Regions from separate parts of the Halobacillus sp. KGW1 genome, predicted to be linked through region 2. Evidence: predicted binding sites of a transcription regulator. Region 2 holds the regulator's gene; each other region holds the start of a gene.
What was found. The regulator Rex, encoded in region 2, represses fermentation and respiration genes when NADH is low (regulators of the CRP and FNR family bind a similar motif). The targets are predictions, from matches to a motif close to TTGTGAAATATTTCACAA.

Region 1: cydD (thiol reductant ABC exporter subunit CydD) is a predicted target of Rex. The motif match lies at 2,633-2,650, and genes of this name have one in related genera.
Region 3: qoxA (cytochrome aa3 quinol oxidase subunit II) is a predicted target of Rex. The motif match lies at 2,738-2,755, and genes of this name have one in related genera.

The regions. Positions count from the first base shown of each region.
Region 1 covers NZ_LSOC01000006.1:68,689-76,083, reverse strand. The annotation lists gene AXG56_RS18365 (sodium:solute symporter family protein) at 1-1,486, opposite strand, end outside; gene AXG56_RS18360 (GbsR/MarR family transcriptional regulator) at 1,646-2,200, opposite strand; gene cydD (thiol reductant ABC exporter subunit CydD) at 2,680-4,404, shown strand; gene cydC (thiol reductant ABC exporter subunit CydC) at 4,404-6,110, shown strand; gene AXG56_RS18345 (hypothetical protein) at 6,187-6,528, opposite strand; gene AXG56_RS18340 (MBL fold metallo-hydrolase) at 6,658-7,395, shown strand, end outside.
Region 2 covers NZ_LSOC01000004.1:523,678-531,072, forward strand. The annotation lists gene AXG56_RS17325 (CPBP family intramembrane glutamic endopeptidase) at 1-451, shown strand, start outside; gene AXG56_RS17330 (YdiK family protein) at 454-660, shown strand; gene AXG56_RS17335 (MDR family MFS transporter) at 836-2,239, opposite strand; gene AXG56_RS17340 (SDR family oxidoreductase) at 2,425-3,246, shown strand; gene AXG56_RS17345 (redox-sensing transcriptional repressor Rex) at 3,285-3,935, opposite strand; gene moaC (cyclic pyranopterin monophosphate synthase MoaC) at 3,954-4,439, opposite strand; gene AXG56_RS17355 (ABC-F family ATP-binding cassette domain-containing protein) at 4,607-6,544, shown strand; gene tsaD (tRNA (adenosine(37)-N6)-threonylcarbamoyltransferase complex transferase subunit TsaD) at 6,814-7,395, opposite strand, start outside.
Region 3 covers NZ_LSOC01000002.1:363,669-371,063, reverse strand. The annotation lists gene qoxB (cytochrome aa3 quinol oxidase subunit I) at 1-1,654, opposite strand, end outside; gene qoxA (cytochrome aa3 quinol oxidase subunit II) at 1,673-2,617, opposite strand; gene AXG56_RS02545 (YgjP-like metallopeptidase domain-containing protein) at 2,918-3,517, shown strand; gene zupT (zinc transporter ZupT) at 3,572-4,381, opposite strand; gene AXG56_RS02535 (SIMPL domain-containing protein) at 4,606-5,241, opposite strand; gene AXG56_RS02530 (flavin monoamine oxidase family protein) at 5,364-6,833, shown strand; gene AXG56_RS02525 (S1C family serine protease) at 7,278-7,395, opposite strand, start outside.

The DNA.
Region 1 (7,395 bases), on a different contig from region 2:
AGGCCGCGATACATGCTGTCGTACGGAATGGGAAGAGGACGATGCCGTCTTCGATCATCGGGTACGGTAGGAATGCCGGGAGACCTAGTGCTGGCTCTCCGCCTCCAAGACGAAGGAAGAGGGAAACCGCAAAACCGGCGATCGATCCGTAAAGGTTGGCATTCTTATAAAACAATGCCATTGTCAGTTGAGGGAACAAGATTGTGTAAACAAGGTCGGAGGCCAGATACCAGAGAGTGTAGACACTCTTTACGTTCAAGGCGATAATCATGGATCCGACACCAACGATGATGATGGTACGCTTAATGACTTTCTTCAGTTTGTCTGAGTCTGCATTTGGGTTGATCAATGGACGATACACGTTCCAGGATGCCATAGAAGAGGCAGATAGGATCGAGGAGTCCATGGATGACATAACAGCAGCTGCAAGTGCACCAAGTCCGATGGCTGATACCAGTTCAGGAGTCAGATATCGAAGAACGTGCGGCAAAATGACAGATGCGTTTTCAGGCGTTGGGATACCCATGGATGCCCAGTCGATATTGACTCCAACGACACCGATCAACACAGCTGGAATGGCAGCGATGATACAGATGACACCTGCTGTGATGGAAAGCCACATAGCTGTCTTCTCACTTTTAGCGGAAAGGACACGCTGGAAATATACCTGCCAGGCAATTCCACCGAATATAAGCAGCAATGCGTAGTCGATCCAGTTCCAGAAGTAATTGCCCCATTCAGGGTCCTGCCAGCCGTTCAGCGGAGGGAACAGGTTGGCGTAACTTCCGAACTCTGTTTTGTAACCGCTCCATGCGGCATCCAGTCCACCTACATGTCCTAATGTGAAAGGCACGACCAGGATAAGACCGATAAGCAGAATAGCCATTTGGAACACGTCTGTATAAGCAACGGCCCACATACCTCCGGCTACAGTATAAGCGATAGCGATGATACCGGAAAGAATGATAGAGGTAGTGAAGTCGATATTCAGAATGGTTCCAAACGTTGTACCAAGTGCTGTCAGGATAGCGGCACTCCAGAACATCTCACCAAGGAGCGCAGGTAGGTACAGAACACCTGCCATTTTCTTACCAAAACGTTGTTCAAGTGGATCGAGGATGGTCATGAATTCATAACGGCGCATCTTACGGGCATAGAAGATACCACCAATGATCAAACTTAGTGCATAGCCCCAAGGCGCCTGGGCCCATACGATTCCGTCGGCATAAGTGGATTCCGCCGTCCCGTTGATGTAACCACCACCGACCCAGGTAGCGGCCATTGTAAACATGGCGACGCCGAGCGGCATGCTGCGGTCAGCGACCATCATGTCTTCGAGAGATCCGGATTTTTTAGTAGCGAAGATAGCACCGATGTAGTAAACGAGGGCATAAAAGGCAATCATGGCGATGAATCCGCCCCATTGGATGTTTTCATTTGTGAAGGCGATGTAGAGGACAAATATACCTAACAGTGTTGCAAGCAAAATAGCCGGTCCGTTCTTAGCCAAGAAGGACTTCGATTGATTTGACGGTTGCAATGATATCACTCCTTGTAGTTTTTTGAATTTTCTGCAAATCACAGCGCGCATACGTCTCCCCTGAAATAACATGTTCTGTTATTTTTGAGAGGCGCATAGAAACAATTATTCTTCAGAATCAATAGGGATGTACTCGAAAATCTCTCCACTTTCTATGGAATCGACTAACTTCAACAGCCATTTATAATAAGGCTTGGATCCTTCCAACTGACGGTGGATCCGCTCTGCTTCAAATCTGGTGTCCTCATCAATATCCGTAGAATTCATGATCATTTCCAGTTCAGCTTGTGCCTTTTTTACGGCATCCATATTGATCTTCGCTTCTCTGATCCATTTTCTTGAGAAGAAATTGGAGAAGAAGTTGAAGAAATCTTTTTCTGCGACAAATGTCTGACGGCGTGTTCCTTTTCGGAATGTCTGCTTGACGATGCTGTAGCTTTGGAGCTTCTTCACTCCTGTGCTCATGCTCGGCTTACTCATTCCGAGTTTCTCACGCATTTCATCGAGGGTCATGTCCTTTTCGAAGTACATCGTTCCATAAAGGGTTCCGGCACTCCGCGTCACGCCATACAAATCCATCGTTTCTGCTATGGAGTCGATGACTAAGGCTTTGGCATTCTCGATGACGTCTCTGGAGTCATCTTCATGATTCTTGGTCATTAAAAACCTCCTCGCCACGCATGCAGTAAAGTTCATTAAATTTTTTCTTTACAAACTTATCTTAACGAATATAATCTGCTTGTCAAAATTTAATCTTTTTTGAATATGTACTGAGCCTTGCTATCCCATAGGTTATGCAAGATTCATTTTTATTTTTCCTTTGACAGCAAATTATAAACATGTTAATGTTGAAAATTTGCAAAAAATTAGCTGATAATGTCGAAAAGAATAGGGAATAGTCGAAAAAAGCATGAAAAATCATAAAAAAAGATAAATACTTCCTGTAGAATGACCTCCCATTCCCCCTTTTATTCGTAAAGGGAAAAGAAAGGTATGACAGTGTTTGGAAAAGGGGACGATGATACAGAATTGTCACAAAATCCGGCGCCTTTTCTTTAGAAACCGTCAAAGATATGAATTATAATGTAGATAATGTGAAGTTTTTCACAAAAATGCATATAAGGAGCTAATGAACAGCTATGAAGCAACTAAGCCGTGTAGCTTTTCGTAATAAAGGTGTGCTATGGGCATTGATTGTAACCTCCTTCCTGATCGGGGCAACCATTATTGGTCAATCCTATTTCTTCGTAGCGATTGTCGACCGGATCTTTCTCGGTAACGAAAGCTTCGGGGAGATTGTGCCGCTTCTTGCGGGCTTATTACTGGTGTTGGCAGGACGCACATTCTTCACATGGTGGAACGGAAGAATTGGAGTGAAAATGGCAGCAGATTCGAAACGATATTTTCGCAGGCAGGTGCTGTCTAAGTTCACCAGGAATCCGCTGCAGTCCGCAATGGAAGGTCAATCCGGGCGTAAAGTAAGTGTCCTTATGGATTCCGTAGATGAAATCGACGGTTATTATAGTAGTTATCTGCCACAAATGATTCAGACGATGATCATTCCTTTTATGATCTTGATTGTTGTATTTGCGGAACATTTATATTCTGGATTGATCATGATCATTACCGCACCGTTTATTCCATTATTTATGGCGATTATCGGCGTGATGACGAAGAAGAAATCGGAAGAACAAATGGAGAAGCTGTCTGCCTTCTCCGGGAAATTCCTCGATACACTGCAGGGTCTTACAACGCTTAAATTGTTTGGACGTTCCAAACAGCAGGTGAAGGAAATTGAAACAAGCAGTCACGGTTTTCGGGATGCCACGATGGAAGTATTGAAGGTGGCGTTTGTATCCTCTTTGATGCTCGAATTTATTTCTATGTTAAGCATTGGACTGATTGCATTGGAAATTGCAATTCGATTGGTCGTTTATGAACAAATATCCTTCTTCTCCAGTTTCTTCATTCTTATACTTGCTCCGGAGTTTTACTTAACATTAAAAGATTTCGGCAGCGCGTTCCATACAGGGAGAGGGAGTGCCGGTGCCGCCAATCAACTGGCTGCGGAACTGGAAAAAGAGGAAGAGGACTTGAACTGGGGAGAAGAAAGGCTGGTCACTGATGCTCCTCCGCTTATAGAGTTCAAAGAGGTCTCTTTTCAATACGGGGAAGGGTTCTCTCTCCAGGACCTTAACTTAAAATTACCGTCAGGAACGCAATTGGCGATCGTGGGAAAGAGTGGCGCAGGAAAGACGACCGCTCTCCATATGTTTGCGGGTCTCGTAAAACCTCAGAAGGGCGAAATTATTGTAAATGGAAAATCATTATTTTCTTATCATGAGGAAGATTGGTTCAGACGTGTCAGTTACATTTCCCAGAATCCGTATCTATTCTCCGGGACAATGGCAGAGAATATCGCAATCGGTGACAACGGTCGTCACTCGATGGAAGAGATCAGGGAAGCGGCGCGTAAGGCCGGTATATCAGATTTAATTGAATCGCTGGATCAAGGGTATGACACTCCTGTTGGAGAGGGAGGACGCGGCCTTTCCGGCGGGGAAAAACAGAGGCTGGCAATCGCACGGGCTTTTCTGAAGAAACCATCGATCATCTTGTTTGATGAACCGACAACCGGCCTTGACCTAAAGACGGAACGGGTTCTTCAGCATTCCATAGCTGCATTGGCAGAGTACTCTACGATCATTACAGTGGCCCACCGTCTGCACACCATCAAAAACGCTGACCAAATTTTATTTCTTGATAAAGGGGAACAGGTTGGCCTCGGGACCCATGAAGCGCTGCTTCAAGAGGTTCCTGAATATAGACGGATGGTGACTGTACAGAAAGGAGACAGCACGTGATGAAAGAATTGAGAGAAGTCATCCACCTGGTCGTCAAGGAAAAGAGAGACATCGTCTTATCTGTTCTTTTCGGATTTCTTGCCGGAATGTCCGCGGTGGGTCTGTTTGCCTCAAGCGGCTATCTAATTTCCCGTGCAGCACTGATTCCACCGTTGTACGCCTTGACTGTCATGATTGCTTTCTTGAAACTGTTCGGCTTCGCCAGAGCGCTTGGCAGATATGCAGAGCGGTATTTTTCACACAGGGCTACGTTTACCATATTGAGTAATATCCGTTTAGCATTCTATAAAAGACTGGAGCCTCATGCACCCCGGATTTTTCGGAGATATCGGAGTGGAGACTTATTAGCCAGAATAGTCGGGGACGTTGAAAGCCTGCAGAACTTCTTTCTGCGCGTTTACTATCCGCCGGTCGTCCTTGTGATTATCTTCCTTGCAACGATCGTATTCACGGCTATTTTCAGCTTGCCTGTGGCGCTTGTTCTGTTGGGGGGGCTTGTTGTCACCGGCCTCTTCATCCCGTCCTGGTATGCAGTAAAGCAGCGGAAGTTAGGGAGCCGTGTGCGAACCGCTCGCGGGGCTCTGTCCACTGAAGCGACAGAATTTCTGTATGGATTCCGGGATTTAAAGATTTATCAGCAATTGGAAGGAAGAGAGAACAGCTTGCGTGAGGCAGCGGGAACGTATATTCATGAACAGGAACGGGACGGAAAAGCGATGCTTGCCAGTCTGTCATGGAACACAGGAGTATCCCTTATCGTCTCCTGGGTTGTGCTAGGCGTCGGGGCATATCTTGTTGCCCGAGGGGATCTCAATGGTCTTTTCCTTGCCATGCTTGTCATGATATCGTTGACGGTTTTTGAAAATGCGACACCAATGGCCGTTCTACCTTCGCATCTGGATGACAGCAAGCGTGCAGCTGAACGACTCTTTACCATCACAGAGGAAGAGAGTGTACCTACTACGTCCGAGTTAAACGTTGAATCAGGTGCTCCAGCCATCGAATTTGAACATGTCGATTACACGTTTCCTAATGAAGAAAGAAAGGCTTTATCCGACGTGTCCCTCTCTATTCCGGCCGGATCCAAGACGGCCATCGTCGGAGCGAGTGGGTCGGGGAAGTCTACATTACTGCAGCTTATGCTTCACTTTCAGCTGCCAGATCAGGGGGGTGTAAAAGTGAACGGCGTGCCGATCGAGCAGGTTAAGGAAGAAAGCGTATGGGCGCGGAGTAATGTGGTTCTACAAGAAAACCACTACTTTTATGGCACAATCGAAGAGAACTTGGCCATTGCAAGGGACGGTTTGACACAGTTGGAGATGAAGCAGGCTTTGAAAGATGTCGGGCTGGATTTTTCTCTTGAACAGGTCGTTCTTGAAAAAGGGGAAAACTTGTCCGGCGGAGAGAAACAGCGTCTTGCAATTGCCAGAGCATTTTTGAAAGGGGAGAAGTGGTGGATGCTTGATGAACCAACCTCTTCCGTTGATGCTTTGACAGAACAATCTATTTATAAGCATCTCTATCAGAAAGCCGAGCGTGATACGGTCATCCTTGTTAGCCATCGTCTGTCCGGCCTGGAGAAGATGGATCAAATCATAGTGATGGACCAGGGTATGGTGATAGAAACAGGGTCTTATGAGACATTAATGAGAAAACGCGGACATTTTTACGAATGGAAGCAGGTAGAGAAGGACATCTTTTTGTAATACCAAAAAACCCCCCTCCGGCTTTGGAAGCGGAGGGGGTTTTATAATGGAGATAAGATTCATAGGACGAGATAGGTCAATAATAGTATGGGTACGGGTAGGAATAATAAGGATACGGTGCGTAATAGGGTATAAGCGCGAGGGTAGCGAGTCCGGCCAATGGAAGCAGGACATTTTGGAAGCGGCGGGCTCTCCAATAGCCGTACTGGCGTTCACCGGTGTTGTCCTGCCCCTCATTCCTATCCACATCTTCACTGACAAGCATCGTCACCTGATCCGGAGTGACGTCGGTGATGATCCCGTTTAACGTTCTTCCGTCCTTCAGTTTGACGTTGACGTGATAGTACTGGTACCTCGTGCATTGTTCATAAGTAGGTTTCATTTGCTCGGGGGAGGACATGTTCTGATTTTGCTTCACTTTCACCAACTCCTCAGAAACCATGATATTCACCTAGTTCGGGAAGTGTGACACGTATTCTGAGAGAAAACGTTACCAATGTGACATGGTTTTTTGTAGAATGGAAGTGATTGGAAGGGAGAGGGGTAAATGAAGAGTCCATGGAAACTTGCAGAAGATACGTATGTCATTGATGGTATGGATATGGGATTGGAAGGTCGCACAGGTACATATGTGCTGACAGGAGAAAACATCGTCTTAGTTGAAACAGGAGCGAGTTTGTCCGTAAAGGAAGTCAAGGCGGGGCTGCAGGAGTTGGATATTTCCCTGGATCGTGTGAAGACCATCATACTTACACATATTCATTTGGACCATGCAGGTGGGGCAGGACTCCTGTTGCAAGACTGCCCGAATGCGGAAGTGATCGTCCATGAGAAAGGGAAACGACACCTAATCGATCCATCCCGATTGATCCAAGGTGCAAAAATGGTCTATGGAACCAAGTTTAATGAGTTGTTCGATCCTATCGTACCAATACCGGAAAATCGTTTGTGTGTAAAAAAAGAAGGAGAAACAATGCCCCTGTCGCCCGAACGGGTGTTGACCTTCTACGATACACCGGGACATGCCAAACATCATCTTGGTATTCACGATTCGCTGACGAACGGAATATTTACCGGCGATACATGCGGGATTCGTTACCATCAAACAGATGATCACGGATTGATCTTTCACTTACCGACAACCTCTCCGAACCAGTTCGACCCAGGAGCGATGGAGCAATCTATAAGAATGTTTCGGGATTTAAATCCAGACAGGCTTTATTTCGGCCATTTCGGGAAGGGAGAAGATCCTGATCAAACGTTTGACCAAGTGCTTGAATGGCTT
Region 2 (7,395 bases):
GTTCGCCCAGGCGATTGCAGCTACGATCGAATCGCAGCTGTTCGATGTGCCGGCAGGGTCCGAGAATACGATGGGATTGATGGAGATTGCGCGTCAGTCGCCGCTGTTCATCCTGCTTCCGGTCGTGTTTGCACCGATTACGGAGGAAATCCTCTTCCGTAAAATCATTTTCGGGTCGATCTATAAACGAACGAACTTTTTCTTAGCCGTTCTCGTATCGTCCTTGATCTTCGGTGCTTTTCACTTTGATTTCACCCACATGCTAGTCTACTTCTCCATGGGAGTCGTATTCGCCTTCCTGTATGTCAAAACAAAACGAATTATTACACCAATCGTGGCACATATGGCGATGAACTCGTTCGTTGTCATCACGCAGTACTTCCTCACGGAGGAAGACATCAGAAGGATGCAGGAACAATTGGAGACCATCTTTATTGGAGGCTTTTTATAATTATGAGAACATCACCAATGTTCATGGCCATGCTCTACCTTTCCATGGGCGTCGCCTTCACGTATATTGCGGCCCAGTCGGCCGGTGAGACCGTGTGGAATGCGATGACCATCATCCTGGCGTCGGTCGCGACCGTCAACATCGCCGTCGCCATCCGGCTGTTTAATCTTCACAGGAAAATACAGCAGGCAAAAAATAAGAAAGAATAACAAAAGCAGGAGCTGCGGAGCTCCTGCTTTTTTATGTCTTGTATAGTGGGCATCAGACGTGAGAAGCGGGCTCCGGGAAAGGAAAGGCTTTCCCGGAGCCCTTTATGTCAAACACAGCACCACAATACCAGTTCCTGCCCTTCGCTATCTTTATCTTCATACCTTCCAAAACCTCCTATTCCTTCGAGTCGGCCTGTGCTCCTTTTAGTATAAAGGAGAAAGGAATGGCAAGGACGAGGACGACGCCGGAGACGAGGAAGGCTTCATTCAGCGTCTGCAGCGTGGCGGCCTGGAGGTCGATGTCGGAAGCCGCCTGGATCTGCGCCCTCCGCACTTCATAATAGACAGAGAAAAAGACGATGCCTATCGAGGACGACATCTGGCGGATGATGTTGTTCATCGCGGACCCTTGCGCGACGAGATGATCCGGGATGCTGTTCATGCCGGACGTCGTCGCCGGCATATTGCCCATCCCCATCCCGACGCCGCGGACTGTATTCAACAACAGGATCAGCCAGTAGGGTGTCGACAGGTGAAGGAAGCCGAGGGCGAACGTCGCTGCCGCCATGATGGCAAGCCCCGGCGGGACGACATAGCGCGGCCCCTTTTTATCAAGGATTCTTCCTCCGAGCGACATGAATACACCGCTCGCAGCCGCTGCCGGCAGGAATAAGAGCCCCGTCATCACTTCACTCCAGCCGTAGACGTTCTGGATCAACAGCGGCAGCAGGAAGATCCCGGAGAAGAGTCCGATCGAGGCGGCGGATGTAACGACAATCGACGCCGCATAAGTCGGGACCCGGAACACCGACAAGTTCAACAGCGGATCGTCCTGTCGGTTCTCGTAGAAAACGAACAGCACGACGGCTGCGAGTCCGACGACGATAAGGACGATGTTGATCGGGTCCAGGAGATGATCCAGCGTCCTCCCTCTTCCGAGTGCAAACAGCAGGCCTCCGATGCCGAGCGATACAATAAGAAATCCGACAAGGTCGAATTTCTTTTCGGGATGGGTTTCCGTCCGCTCCAGGTATTTCGAAGAGAGGACGAGTCCCGTCAGGCCAAACGGAATGTTCAAGGCGAAGAGCCAAGGCCAGTCGACGTATTGGATGAGAAACCCGCCGATCGTCGGTCCGATTGCGGGGGCGACCATAGCGGCGATGCCGTACACGCCGACAGCAAGGCCCCGTTCGTGCCTGGGGAAGGACTGGAAGATGAGCGCCATGGCGATCGGCAGCATCAGACCACCGGCTATGCCCTGGATGGCCCGGGAGACGATTACCATCGAGAGCGTCGAGGAGAAGAAGCCGCACAGTGAGCCGACAAGGAAGAGACAAAGCCCGGACAGGTACACCTTTTTCTTCCCGAACCGGTCGCCGAAGTAGCCGGTCAACGGCATCGTCATCCCCATCGCGACCATGAAGATCGTCAAAATCCATCCGACAGAGACGGCATTGGAATCGAATATTTCTATAAAACGTGGCAGAATCGGATTCAGCATGCTGTTGTTCAGAATGACGGTGAAGGTTCCGAACAGGACAGACACGACGACGAGCCACTTATTAGGTAATCGTTTCATCGTACCTTACCTCCTTAATTACCTAGTTACTATACCACCATCCTGCAACTCTAATCGCCGCTCGACCGATTTACGAGAGCGGAATCTTTTTTTCTTTGTAATCGCTTCCCTTCTCCCGCCTATGTTTATAACGTTTTTCAAGGTGGGTATAACAAAGAAGAATCACACAAGGAGGCGAACCATTTATGGGACGTTTAGATAACAAAGTAGCTGTCGTGACCGGTTCTGCGACAGGAATCGGAGCGGCAACCGTGAAATTATTCGCAAAGGAAGGCGCGACGGTGGTCTGTGCCGACATCAATGTCGATGCCGTGAAGAAGACGGTGGATGAAATTCATAACGAAGGCGGCGAGGCGGAGACGTACACGCTCGACGTATCGAAAGAGGACAGCGTTTCAGCATTTGCTGATTACCTGAAGAAGACATATGGCAACATCGATGTCCTGTTCAACAACGCAGGGATCGACGAAGAAGGCGGCAAAGTGCACGAATATCCTGTCGATCTCTTCGACCGGATCATCGCTGTCGATCTGCGCGGAACGTTCCTGACGAGCAAATACCTGCTTCCATTAATGATGGATAACGGCGGATCGATCATCAACACATCTTCCATGTCCGGAAGAGCTGCTGACCTCGACCGCTCCGGCTATAACGCGGCGAAAGGCGGAATCACGAACTTCACCCGTGCGATGGCAATCGACTACGCCCGGGACGGCATCCGCGTCAACTCCATCGCTCCCGGTACGATTGAGACACCGCTTGTAGACGGCCTTGCCGGTTCGAAGGAAGATAAGGAAGGACAGGAATTCCGTGATGCCAACAAGTGGATCACTCCACTCGGCCGACTTGGAAGCCCGGATGAAATCGCATCCGTCGCCCTTTTCCTCGCCAGTGACGACAGCTCCTATGTAACCGGAGAGGACATCACGGTCGACGGCGGCATCATGGCCTACACGTGGCCGGGTAAAATGCTGATCGATAAGAAATGGAAAGAAGAAACCGAATAAGAATAACAAAAAAAGATGCCGGAGCCGGCATCTTTTTTTCAATCCTCTATTTTTCCATCCAACGGATAATGCTTCAAAAAGTAGACGAGCGCTTGAAGCTCAATCGCAAGATCGATATGATGCACCCTCACATCAGACGGCACGTTGATCCGGGCCGGCGTGAAGTTCAGGATACCCGATATTCCGCCCTCGACGAGACGGTCGGTGATCGCCTGCGCCTCTGAGGCAGGAACCGTCAGAATCGCGACCTTCAAATCGCCGATCTTCTTCTCCAGATCATCGATGTGATGGACCTCCACCCCGCCGACTTCACTCCCGATCCGATTCTCACTCGCATCGAAGGCAATCTCGATCTTTGTATTATTGTTCTTCGTGAAATTGTAATTAAGGAAAGCCGTTCCCAGGTTCCCGACACCAATCAGCGCGACACGTGTCGTCTCGTCCTGATCCAGCGTCTTCCGAAAGAAGGAAAGCAGGTACTCGACATTGTAACCATAACCTTTCTTCCCGAGGGCTCCGAAATAGGAGAAATCACGGCGGATGGTTGCGGAATCGACTTTGACCGCCTCACTCAATTCTTTCGATGACACCCGCAGTTTCCCCTGGCTGTGCAGGTTGTTCAGGAAACGGTAATATAACGGAAGCCGCTTCGCTGTCGCCTGAGGGATTTTCGCTTGTTCTATATCCATTGTCGTCTCTCTGCTCCTTTACTCGTCATTTCTTCGGTAATCTCCGTTCTTCCCTCCGGTTTTCTCTGCAAGGTAAGTCGGACCGATGACCATGCCTTTATCTACTGCTTTACACATATCATAAACCGTCAATGCTGTGGCAGAAGCGGCCGTTAGCGCTTCCATTTCTACCCCGGTGCTTCCCTTCGTCTTCACGGAAACCTCGATCAGCAGCTTTTTCGTTTCCCCTGTTTCCCAATCGAAGGATACATCGATTCCCTTCAAGGAAAGCGGATGACACATCGGAATCCAATCCGACGTTTTCTTCGCTGCCATGATTCCGGCGACTTGGGCGACCGCGAGCACGTCCCCTTTGGCCATTGTCTGGTTGGTAATCTTCTCGTATATTTCTTCCTTCACTTCCACACTCGTTCTCGCAACAGCCGTCCGGACCGTATCGTTTTTCTCTGATATATCGACCATCCGTGCCCGGCCCTGCTCATTAAAATGACTGAATTCCGCCATCTCCAACTACCCCTTTTATGTGATTGGTCATGCCGCAGGCGGCAACACTAGTTTCATTTTAACAAAAAATCACAGGGAAGTCGTTAAAGTTTTCACAATCTCGCGAGGGCTTCTGTTGCTAGCAGGCTCACCGATGATATACACTTGATTTATCGAGGTGAAACGACATGATTCTCATGCAGTTGAATCAATTGGAAAAGCGTTTCGGCGCTGAATTGATTTTATCTAATATTAAACTGGAAGTACAAAAGAACGACCGGATCGCCATTGTCGGCAGAAACGGTGCAGGAAAGTCGACCCTGCTGAAGATGATGGCCGGCGAGATGAGCTATGATGAAGGAAACATCTTCATGCCGAAGGAAACGACGCTCGGATATCTCGCTCAAAACACAGGCCTGCAGTCCGACGAAACGATCTGGAATGAAATGGAGAAAGTCTTCCTCCATCTGAAGGACTTGGAGAAAGAGCTGCGCGCGATGGAAGCGAACATGGCAGACCCTGACCTGATCTCGGATCAGGAGCGCTACCAGCAGTTATTGACCGATTATGACCGCAAGCAGGAATACTTCAAGAACGCAGGCGGATACCAATACGAAGCGGATATCCGCTCGGTACTGAACGGGCTGAATTTCCAGCATTTCAACTGGGATACACCGATCACGTCCTTAAGCGGCGGCCAGAAGACGAGGCTGGCACTCGGGAAGCTGCTGTTGAAGAAGCCGGACGTGCTTATTCTCGATGAACCGACCAACCACCTGGACATCGATACGATCTCCTGGCTCGAAGGGTACCTGCAGGGCTACCAAGGTGCGGTCGTCATCGTTTCCCACGACCGCTACTTCCTCGATAAGATCGTCAACACGGTCTACGAGATCGCCTTCCAATCCTCTAAGAAGTATCACGGCAACTACAGTAACTACCTGAAACAGAAAGAAGCCGACTTCGAGCAGGAAATGAAGCGATTCGAGAAGCAGCAGGAAGAGATCAAACGGATGGAGGACTTCATCCAGAAGAACATCGTCCGTGCGACGACGACGAAGCGCGCCCAGAGCCGGCGCAAACAGCTGGAGAAAATGGACCGGCTGGAAAAACCGAAAGACGATAACCAATCCGCGAAGTTCAGCTTCCAAGTGGCGAAGCGCAGCGGAAACGATGTGCTGAAACTGAGAGACTATGCGTTCCGTTATCCGGACAGCGATACGAACCTTTTCGACAAAGTATCCCTTGATCTGAACCGAGGCGATTCGGTGGCCCTCGTCGGTCCGAACGGGGTCGGAAAGACCACCCTCCTTAAGACGATCATCGGCGATTTGGAAGCCGTCAAAGGAGACAAGCTGATCGGCACGAACGTCCAGATCGGTTACTACGATCAGGAACAGAATAAGTTGAATTCCACGAAGACCGTTCTGAATGAGCTATGGGACGATTACCCGATGAAAAATGAGAGGGATATCCGGACCATTCTCGGAAACTTCCTTTTCTCAGGCGAAGATGTCCTGAAGCCGGTCTCTGCCTTGAGCGGTGGAGAGAAGGCACGTCTCTCCCTCGCCAAGCTGATGATGCAGGAAGCGAACTTCTTGATTCTGGATGAGCCGACCAACCACTTGGACCTCGACAGTAAAGAGGTGCTGGAAGCCGCACTCGTCGACTATCCAGGAACGTTACTGTTCGTCTCCCACGACAGATACTTCATTAACAAAATCGCGACACAGGTCGTCGAGATGAATCCGGAGGAAACGAGACTGTTCCTCGGAGATTACGACTACTATGTGGAGAAGAAACAGGAAGAATATGAACTCGAGCAGCTGGAAGCCGAAGAGCGCCGCCTGAAAGAGCCCGCCAAGCACGAGCCACAGGCCAAGAACAGCTTCCAGGAAGATAAAGCTGCGAAGCGGGAAGAGCGGAAGAGAAACCGCCGTATCGCTGAAATAGAAGCGGAGATTGAACAGATCGAGCAGCAGCTGGAAGAGAATGAAGCCTTACTCTGTGATCCGGAAGTCTACCAGGACCATGAGAAGTCCCTTCAGCTCACGCAGGACAATGCCGAAAAGCAATCTGCTCTCGAGCAGTTGATGGAAGAATGGGAAACGCTGCACGATGAATAAGAAGAGAGCATCCACAGATGGTGGGTGCTCTTTTTTCGTCCTTATTTCTCTACAGATTATCAACAAAGTTACTAACAGCTGTGTATTTGATTTATCGGTTTTCAACAGGGTTATGCACATTATCCACAATAAAACCCGACGTTATCCACAAAATGGTATCGCTTTCTTTTAAGATCACACATATCCACAACCTGGAAACCAAACGCATACTTATACACATGTGGATAAGAAAACAAAAACCCTCCGTGAAGGAGAGCTTTTGTCACCTCTTACTTTTTCCTTGCGCCGAACTGTTCTAAATCGAGCCCAGGGTTCGCATTGAGATCCCACTCGGACCGATGTCCTTGGTTAAAGGCAACTGCCCCTGCTGCTGCAATCATTGCTGCATTATCTGTACACAGCGACAGTGGAGGAATGAGCAGTTCTGTATCGATATCCACAAACTTCTCCTGAAGCGCCTGACGCAGCCCTCTGTTTGCAGCCACGCCTCCGGCGACGATCATTTGCTTGACGCCGTATTCCTCAGCCGCGCGGGCCGCCTTCGTCGATAAGACATCGACGACGCTCGCCTGGAAGCTTGCCGCTACATCGGCATCCTTCAGCACTTCTCCCCGCTGCTTCGCTTTATGAAGCCGGTTGATGACGGCAGATTTCAAACCGCTGAAACTGAAGTCGTACGAGCCTTCTTCCAGCCAGGCACGAGGGAAGTCGATCGTCTCTTCTCCTTCTTGTGCCAGCCGGTCGATTTGAGGGCCGCCTGGGTATAGCAGCTTCAACGTACGTGCCACTTTATCATAGGCTTCCCCTGCGGCATCATCCCTCGTTTCTCCGATGATTTCATAGGAGCCATG
Region 3 (7,395 bases), on a different contig from region 2:
CGACGTATGGTACGGTAGCAAAGTTATAGAACGGTACCGGAGTTGTCGTAGACCACTCAAGCGTACGTCCATGGCCCCAGGAGTCGCCGTTTGTTTCACGTTCTGCATAGCGGTAGCTGTAGTAAACGTTGTAAACGAAGACGATGAAACCAAGTCCCATTCCAAATGCACCGACAGTAGAGATGACGTTCAATGGAAGCCACTCGACTACGTTTGTGATGAACAAACGACGAGGCATTCCATCCAAACCTAGGAAATACTGCGGGAAGAAGCAGACATGGAAGCCGGCAAAGAACAACCAGAATGCCCATTTCCCAAGACGTTCGTTCATCTTATGACCGAACATCTTCGGATACCAGTAAGTCAAACCTGCGAAACAACCGAAGACTGTTCCGGCGATCAGCACGTAGTGGAAGTGCGCGATCAGGAAGTAAGAGTTATGGAACTGGTAGTCCGCTGCTGCCATACCGAGCATAACCCCTGTCACCCCGCCGAGTACGAAACTCGGAATGAAGGATAGAGACCAAAGCATCGGTACGGTAATTTCGATTTTCGACTTGTACAATGTCGCAAGCCAGTTAAAGATTTTAACCCCTGTTGGTACAGCGATCAACATCGTCGATACAGAGAAGACGGAGTTTACGAACGCGCCTGCTCCCATCGTGAAGAAGTGGTGTACCCAAACAAGGAAACTTAGTAGTGCAATAATGATCATGGACCAAACCATGGCGTTGTAACCGAACAAACGTTTCTTCGCGAAAGCCGCAATGACTTCGGAGAAGATACCGAATGCCGGCAGAATAACGATGTAAACCTCAGGGTGTCCCCACATCCAGAATAAGTTCGCCCACATCATCGGCAGTCCTTCTCCGGTCAGTGTGAAGAACTGAGCACCGAAGACACGGTCGATTGTAAGCAGCGCAAGCGCTACTGTAAGGATTGGGAATGCGAACACGATGATGAAACATGTAACCAATGTCGACCAAGTGAAGATCGGCATATGGAACAGTTTCATACCAGGGGCACGCATCTTAAGGATGGTTACCATCAAGTTGATTCCGGTACCCAATGTACCGATACCCGAGAGCTGTAAGCCCATCAAGTAGAAGTTCTGACCCGGTCCTGGACTCATTGCCGCACCTGCAAGCGGTGTGTAACTTGTCCAACCAGCGTCCGGTGATCCCCCGATGACGAAGGAAATGTTAAATAGAATAGCTCCGAATGCAAACGACCAGAAGCTGACAGCGTTCAAATAAGGGAACGCAAAGTCACGTGCTCCGATTTGCAATGGAACGATAATGTTCATCAAACCGATAAGGAACGGCATCGCCATGAAGATGATCATGATCGTACCGTGTGTCGTAAAGATTTCATTATAGTGTTGGGAATCTAGGAATCCAAGCCCTGGAAAAGCAAGCTGGATCCTCATCATTAAGGCGTCGACACCACCACGGAATAACATGAGCAGTGCAGCCAGGATGTACATGATTCCGATTTTCTTATGGTCGACGGTAGTCAACCATTCACGCCAAAGCCAGCCCCATTTCTTGAAATACGTCAATACGAAGACGATTGCGATCGAAACGAGTGCAATCGACACCATAGCGCCGTAAATAAGCGGTTCGCCGGTGACTAATATATCAGTAATGTGCATGTCCTCTCACCTGCTTTCTTAATCGAATGTTTCTTGTGTTTCAACCTCGTCGTTACCTAAGTGCAGCTTCTCTCCATAAAGATCGAAGTATCTGTCAACGACGTAAGACGCTCCTTCATGTGTACCGTGATCAACAAATTCCAAGTGCGTAGAGGAATAAGATGATTTGTCTGTCAGACCAGGTTTGACCAAATCATTGTATTGATCCTGTGTAAGTTCCGGAGACTCGTTCTGGATATCGCTGACCCAGCTGTTAAAGTTCTCTTCGCTTTCCGCATGAACTTTGAACGTCTGTGCTGCGAAACCTTCTCCGTTGAAGTTGGAGTTACGACCATCGTAGACCCCTTCTTCATCTGCCTGAAGATAAAGCTTCGTCATCATTCCTGCCATGTTGTACTTCTGACCACCGAGTGCCGGGATCCAAAGTGCGGACATGGAGTCTGCGGATGTCAATCGGAATTCGATCGGACGATCCGTCGGAATGTGTAAGTAGTTCACTGTTTCAATGTCCTGTTCCGGATAACTGAAGAACCATTTCCAATCCGCTGCTGTCGCATAAACGACCAGAGGTTCTTTCGCCTCTTCTCCTGCAGCAGGTTCTGGAGGTTTCTCCAGGTCGAACAATGTAGTGACCGTCGGGATCGATAGTAATGTAACGATAATGATCGGAATAACTGTCCAAACAACTTCAATAGCTGTGTTACCGTGAAGGTTCGGAGCATAGTCCTTATCGCCTCGACCAGGACGATCGCGGTACTTGATGACCATATACGCAAATAGTGCAAAAACAACCACGACAATTCCAAGCATGAACCATAAGGAATATACGATTAGATCTTTCTGGCTTTCCGCCACTGGACCTTTCGGGTTAAGCACAGTCATTTGCCCACAGCCGCTCAGGAACAATACCAGGCTTAGTGGAAGTAGTCCTAGCCATCTAGAACGCAGATGTTTAGCTTTCATTTGTTTTAACCCTCCTATCAGACTATTATTTATAAGTACAAGAATGAGACATCTATGACTCTCATCCATACTACTAGGGCTTGAATGATTATATCAGATTTTGTAGAATTTCACCTCCCTTTCACAAATATTTCACATTAACAGGCGCATCTTTGTTAACTTTTTGTTACAATCAAGCGTTTACATGCTATTTACTTCCATTTATTAATAAATTTGTAACACTTTTATCTCAATCTTGGACTTTTGACGGAATCTTCCGTCTCCATTAAACTGGTTAATAGAATAAAGGAGAGAATACTCATGCAGACCATCGTATATGATGACAAGGAAATACACTATGACCTACATAAAAAACCGGATGTCCCGTTTATCAAAATTTATATGGACGATTTGAACGGCGTACAGGTGACGGCTTCTTCTAATAAAGACGAAACACGGATCCGCGCTTTCGTCGAGAAGAAAGCCGGCTGGATCATCGATCGTTGGTGCGGCACCCATGAAGACTTATACATCCTGGATACGATCGATTTTAAGGAAAAGGAACAGCGGATCCCTTACCTTGGCCGCTCCTATAAGCTGAAGATTCATCCGGAAACAGACTCGACCGAGGCTTCCTTCGCCTTCCGTAAAGGAGGGTTCGCCTTCCATTTCCCACAGGAGTGGAACGAAGAGAAGCGTCAGGAAGCGTGGCGGGAGCAGACAAAGGCATGGTTTAAACAAAAGGCTGCCGATAAGCTCGCCTCCCTTGCAGAGGAAACCTCTGTATCCATCGAAGAGGACCACATCCGCTTGGGACGTAAGCATAAGGACGGCATTCAATTGAACTGGCGGCTCGTCCATCGGCCGAAAGAAACGACTGCCCGGACCATCCAGGATCTGATCGAAGAAAAAGCATACTGACATGAAAAATCCCCTCCACCTGAATAGTGGAAGGGATTTTTCTATGAGTAAAATTCAGATGAATAGCAACAAGCTGAGTGCCATCACAGCCATACCGGCTACGACACCATAAATGGATAAGTGTGCTTCCCCGTACCGTCTCGAAGCCGGAAGCAGTTCATCAAGGGAAATGAAGACCATGATTCCGGCAACACCGGCGAACAACACTCCGAACATGACATCATTCAGAAACGGCATCAGAATGAGGAACGCGAGAATGGCACCAAGCGGTTCGGATAACCCGCTCAAGAAGGAAAGCTTGAACGCCTTCTTCTTATCTCCTGTAGCAAAGTACACCGGTACGGATACAGCGATCCCCTCCGGGATGTTGTGGATCGCTATGGCTGCGGCAATCGCAATCCCAAGCGTCGGATCATTAAGCGCAGCTGTGAACGTGGCAATCCCTTCCGGAAAGTTGTGAATCGCTATAGCAAGTGCCGTGAAGGTCCCCATCTTCAGAAGAGCCGGGTCATGGACAGCGGAAGCACCGCCGCTCTTCATATCTTCGACTTTCTTCACTTCGTGCGGATTTCCGGCTTTCGGAATCAAGCGGTCAATCAGAGCAATGATGAGCATTCCGCCGAAGAAGGCACCGACCGTCGACCACTTCCCAGGGACTTCACCGAGCGCACTGGTCAGCGAATCCTGTGCTTTAAAGAAAATTTCCACCATCGACACATAGATCATCACCCCTGCCGAGAACCCGAGTGCCAGCGATAGGAACCTTGTGTTTGTCGTGGAAGTGAAAAAGGCGAGCACGCTGCCGATCCCGGTCGCCAATCCTGCAAATAATGTGAGCCCGAAGGCTAATAATACATTTTCCATACTACCTCTCCTTCTATCTCGTACTATCTAATCGACATTTTACTCGAAGTTTTTCCTTAGTGCAACTTTTTTTGTTTCAGTTATATTTTATGCGCCTATGTAAAAAACGTACCTTTTCCTCGAAAAAATTATCTTGTTTCTTTTCAACCTTCTGCATAGATTGTCCTTTTTCAGAATCTGCTATGTCCGCTGTACGCAAAAAAACCCACAGGCACCTGTGGGGATCAAGGCAAATATTGAAACCACACATCCACGGCTGCGGATGTTTCGATCGTTCCCGGCTGAATCGGTGTGGCGGAACCTTGGAGCATCTGCGTCTTCTGGAACGGCTGCACGGGCTCGGTTCCACTCCTGATTTCCGTCATACGGACCGGTGTCGGGTCAAGCTGCACAGCCATCGCCTCTGCCATTGTCCCGGCATGGGTAACGGCACCGGCCAGGGCTTTAGTCAATGCCTGTTGATAAGCCTGTTCCGGATTCCTGATGGTGAATGTGATGCTGGAAACACGGTTGGCCCCATTGGCGACAGCGGTATCGATTAAATAACCGGTCTGTTCCACCTGGTCGATCGTAATTTGAAGGAGATGGGTCACCTGATACCCCCGAAAGACCTGGCTCCCGTCCACGTAGTCATATTCCGGAAATATCGTATATTGCGATGTTTGGACCGCTTCTTCCGGAACACCCGCCTGCATCAGCTGCCGCTTCACTCTCTCCGTGACAGCGGCATTTTCTTTCTGTGCCTGCTCCAGGCTCTCTTTCTCTGTCACGACACCGACCTCTAATACGGCTCTGTCCGGAATGACGTCGACTGTCCCGCTTCCGGTCACCTTCATGATTCGCCCTTCTCCATGCCTCATGTTCCATTCCTCCCCTTTTTTTCATTCGATGTCGCGGCTTTACGGATTATGCCTGGAAAAGGGAACAAAATCTCATAATGGACGGCATTCAATTGGAATATATAGTAAGAGGGGGTGTTTTCATGCACACGAGGAAACCTGAAGAACTGTCCTACCCGGAAGATTTCCTGAACATCATCCGGCAGGGACTTCCGTCCGCGGAAAACAAAAAGAAGGTCATCATCATCGGTGGAGGGATGGCCGGGCTCGTAGCTGCGGCGCTGCTGAAGAGTGCCTCCCATGACGTGACGATCCTGGAAGGGAACAATCGGCTGGGAGGACGTGTTCATACTGTCAGGGAGCCGTTTTCGCAAGGGAACTACCTCGACGTCGGTGCCATGCGCATCCCTTCCAATCATCTGCTCGTGCAGGAATATATCAAAGGGTTCGGGCTTCCAACCCAGCCGTTCGCCAATACAAGAGACACCGATGTTCTGATGGTGAATGGGAAGAAAGTATACAAGAAAGCGTATGAAGAAAACCCGGATATCCTCGACTATCCTGTCAATGAAGAGGAAAAAGGAAAAACCGCACAGGAATTGTTTGTGGAAGCTGTCGGGACCTTTTTTTCGATATATGAGAACAGCACGGAGGAAGAACAGGAGAAGCTGCGCAAACAATTCTCCTCCTATTCGATGGGAAAATACCTGCGTGAGAATCCTCTCGGCCCGTCGCTCTCTTCAGACGCCGTCCGCAAAATTAAAGTGCTGCTCGGAATTGAAGGGTTTCCGGAATTTGCGTTTCTCGACATCTTGACCGACATCACCTATCCGATCTTCAACGAAGGGACGACGTTCGTCGAAATCGAAGGCGGCAACGACCGCCTTCCTTATTCCTTCTATCCATACCTCGCATCCGACATTCATTTGAACCAGCGTGTAGAGCGGATTGTCCAGTTCCCGGATAAAGTGAACGTCTATACCGTTGATACACAAACGAACGCCCAAAGGGTTTGGGAGGGAGATTACGTCTTGACGACCATCCCTTTCACCACCTTCCAATTCGTCGATGTGTATCCTCATGACTCGATCTCCTTCAAGAAAAGGGAGGCCATTCAGGAAATCATCAACGTCCCGGCTGTCAAAATCGGAATGGAGTTCAGCCGTCCGTTCTGGGAAGAGTATCCCATCGGCAACGTCACCTCCGACCTGCCCATCCGGTTTATGTATCTACCTAGCCACGGGCAGGGAAAAGATGGGCCTGCCGTCCTTCTGGCTAGTTATTCATGGGGACAAAATGCCATGCTCTGGAACAGTTTGACGAAAGACCAGATTGTCAAAGAGGTGCTGGAGAACCTTTATTTGATCTATGGTCCTGTCGTCTATGAAACCTACATGCAGACCGTCGTTTACAACTGGACCAGGAACCCATTCTCCGCCGGATGTTTCACCTTATTCACCCCCGGACAAAGCCGTGACCTCGGAGACGTGATCACCAAGCCGGAGGGCCGGATCCACTTCGCCGGCGAGCACACCTCCTCCTTCCACGGCTGGATCGAAGGGGCGGTGGAATCAGGCATCCGCGCCGCGAATGAAATCCATCATCGTTCCTGATGCCTGAAAAAGATTGCGGCGTATCAGGGACCTTTCAACGAAGAAAATCCATCCTATGTAGATAAAACAATTAAAAGTTTTCTCTAACGGGAAGGCTTTTTTCAGGCTATCAAGAAAAGCGCTTGGGACAGTAACTGGAGGTAACACATTTATCTAATGAAACGAGCTAGAAAGAATATCTTACCTCCAGTCCCCGTCCTATTCCCATTAAAGAATTGCCACTTATTGTGGAAGGCTCCGTTTCGATATATTTGGAGTTAGTACCGTTTCAAGATAACTATTCCCGTACATGAAAACAAGATTCCATGTAGGTTTCAACACTTGGAAATAATATTCTCTCCGTTATCTAATTCCAGGTAGGATACAGATAAAGATACTTCGGTGGTGCTCCATTAGAATGCTGTTGCATAATAAAAAACCTCTCCCAAACGGGAGAGGTTTTTTTTACGCTGCTTCTTCTTTATCTGGTTCGCCATCTTTTTTCTCTTTAGAATCTTCTGCTTCTTCGTCTTCCGCCTTCAGCTCCTGCACGCTGCCTTCGCCGATTTTAACAGCGCGATTT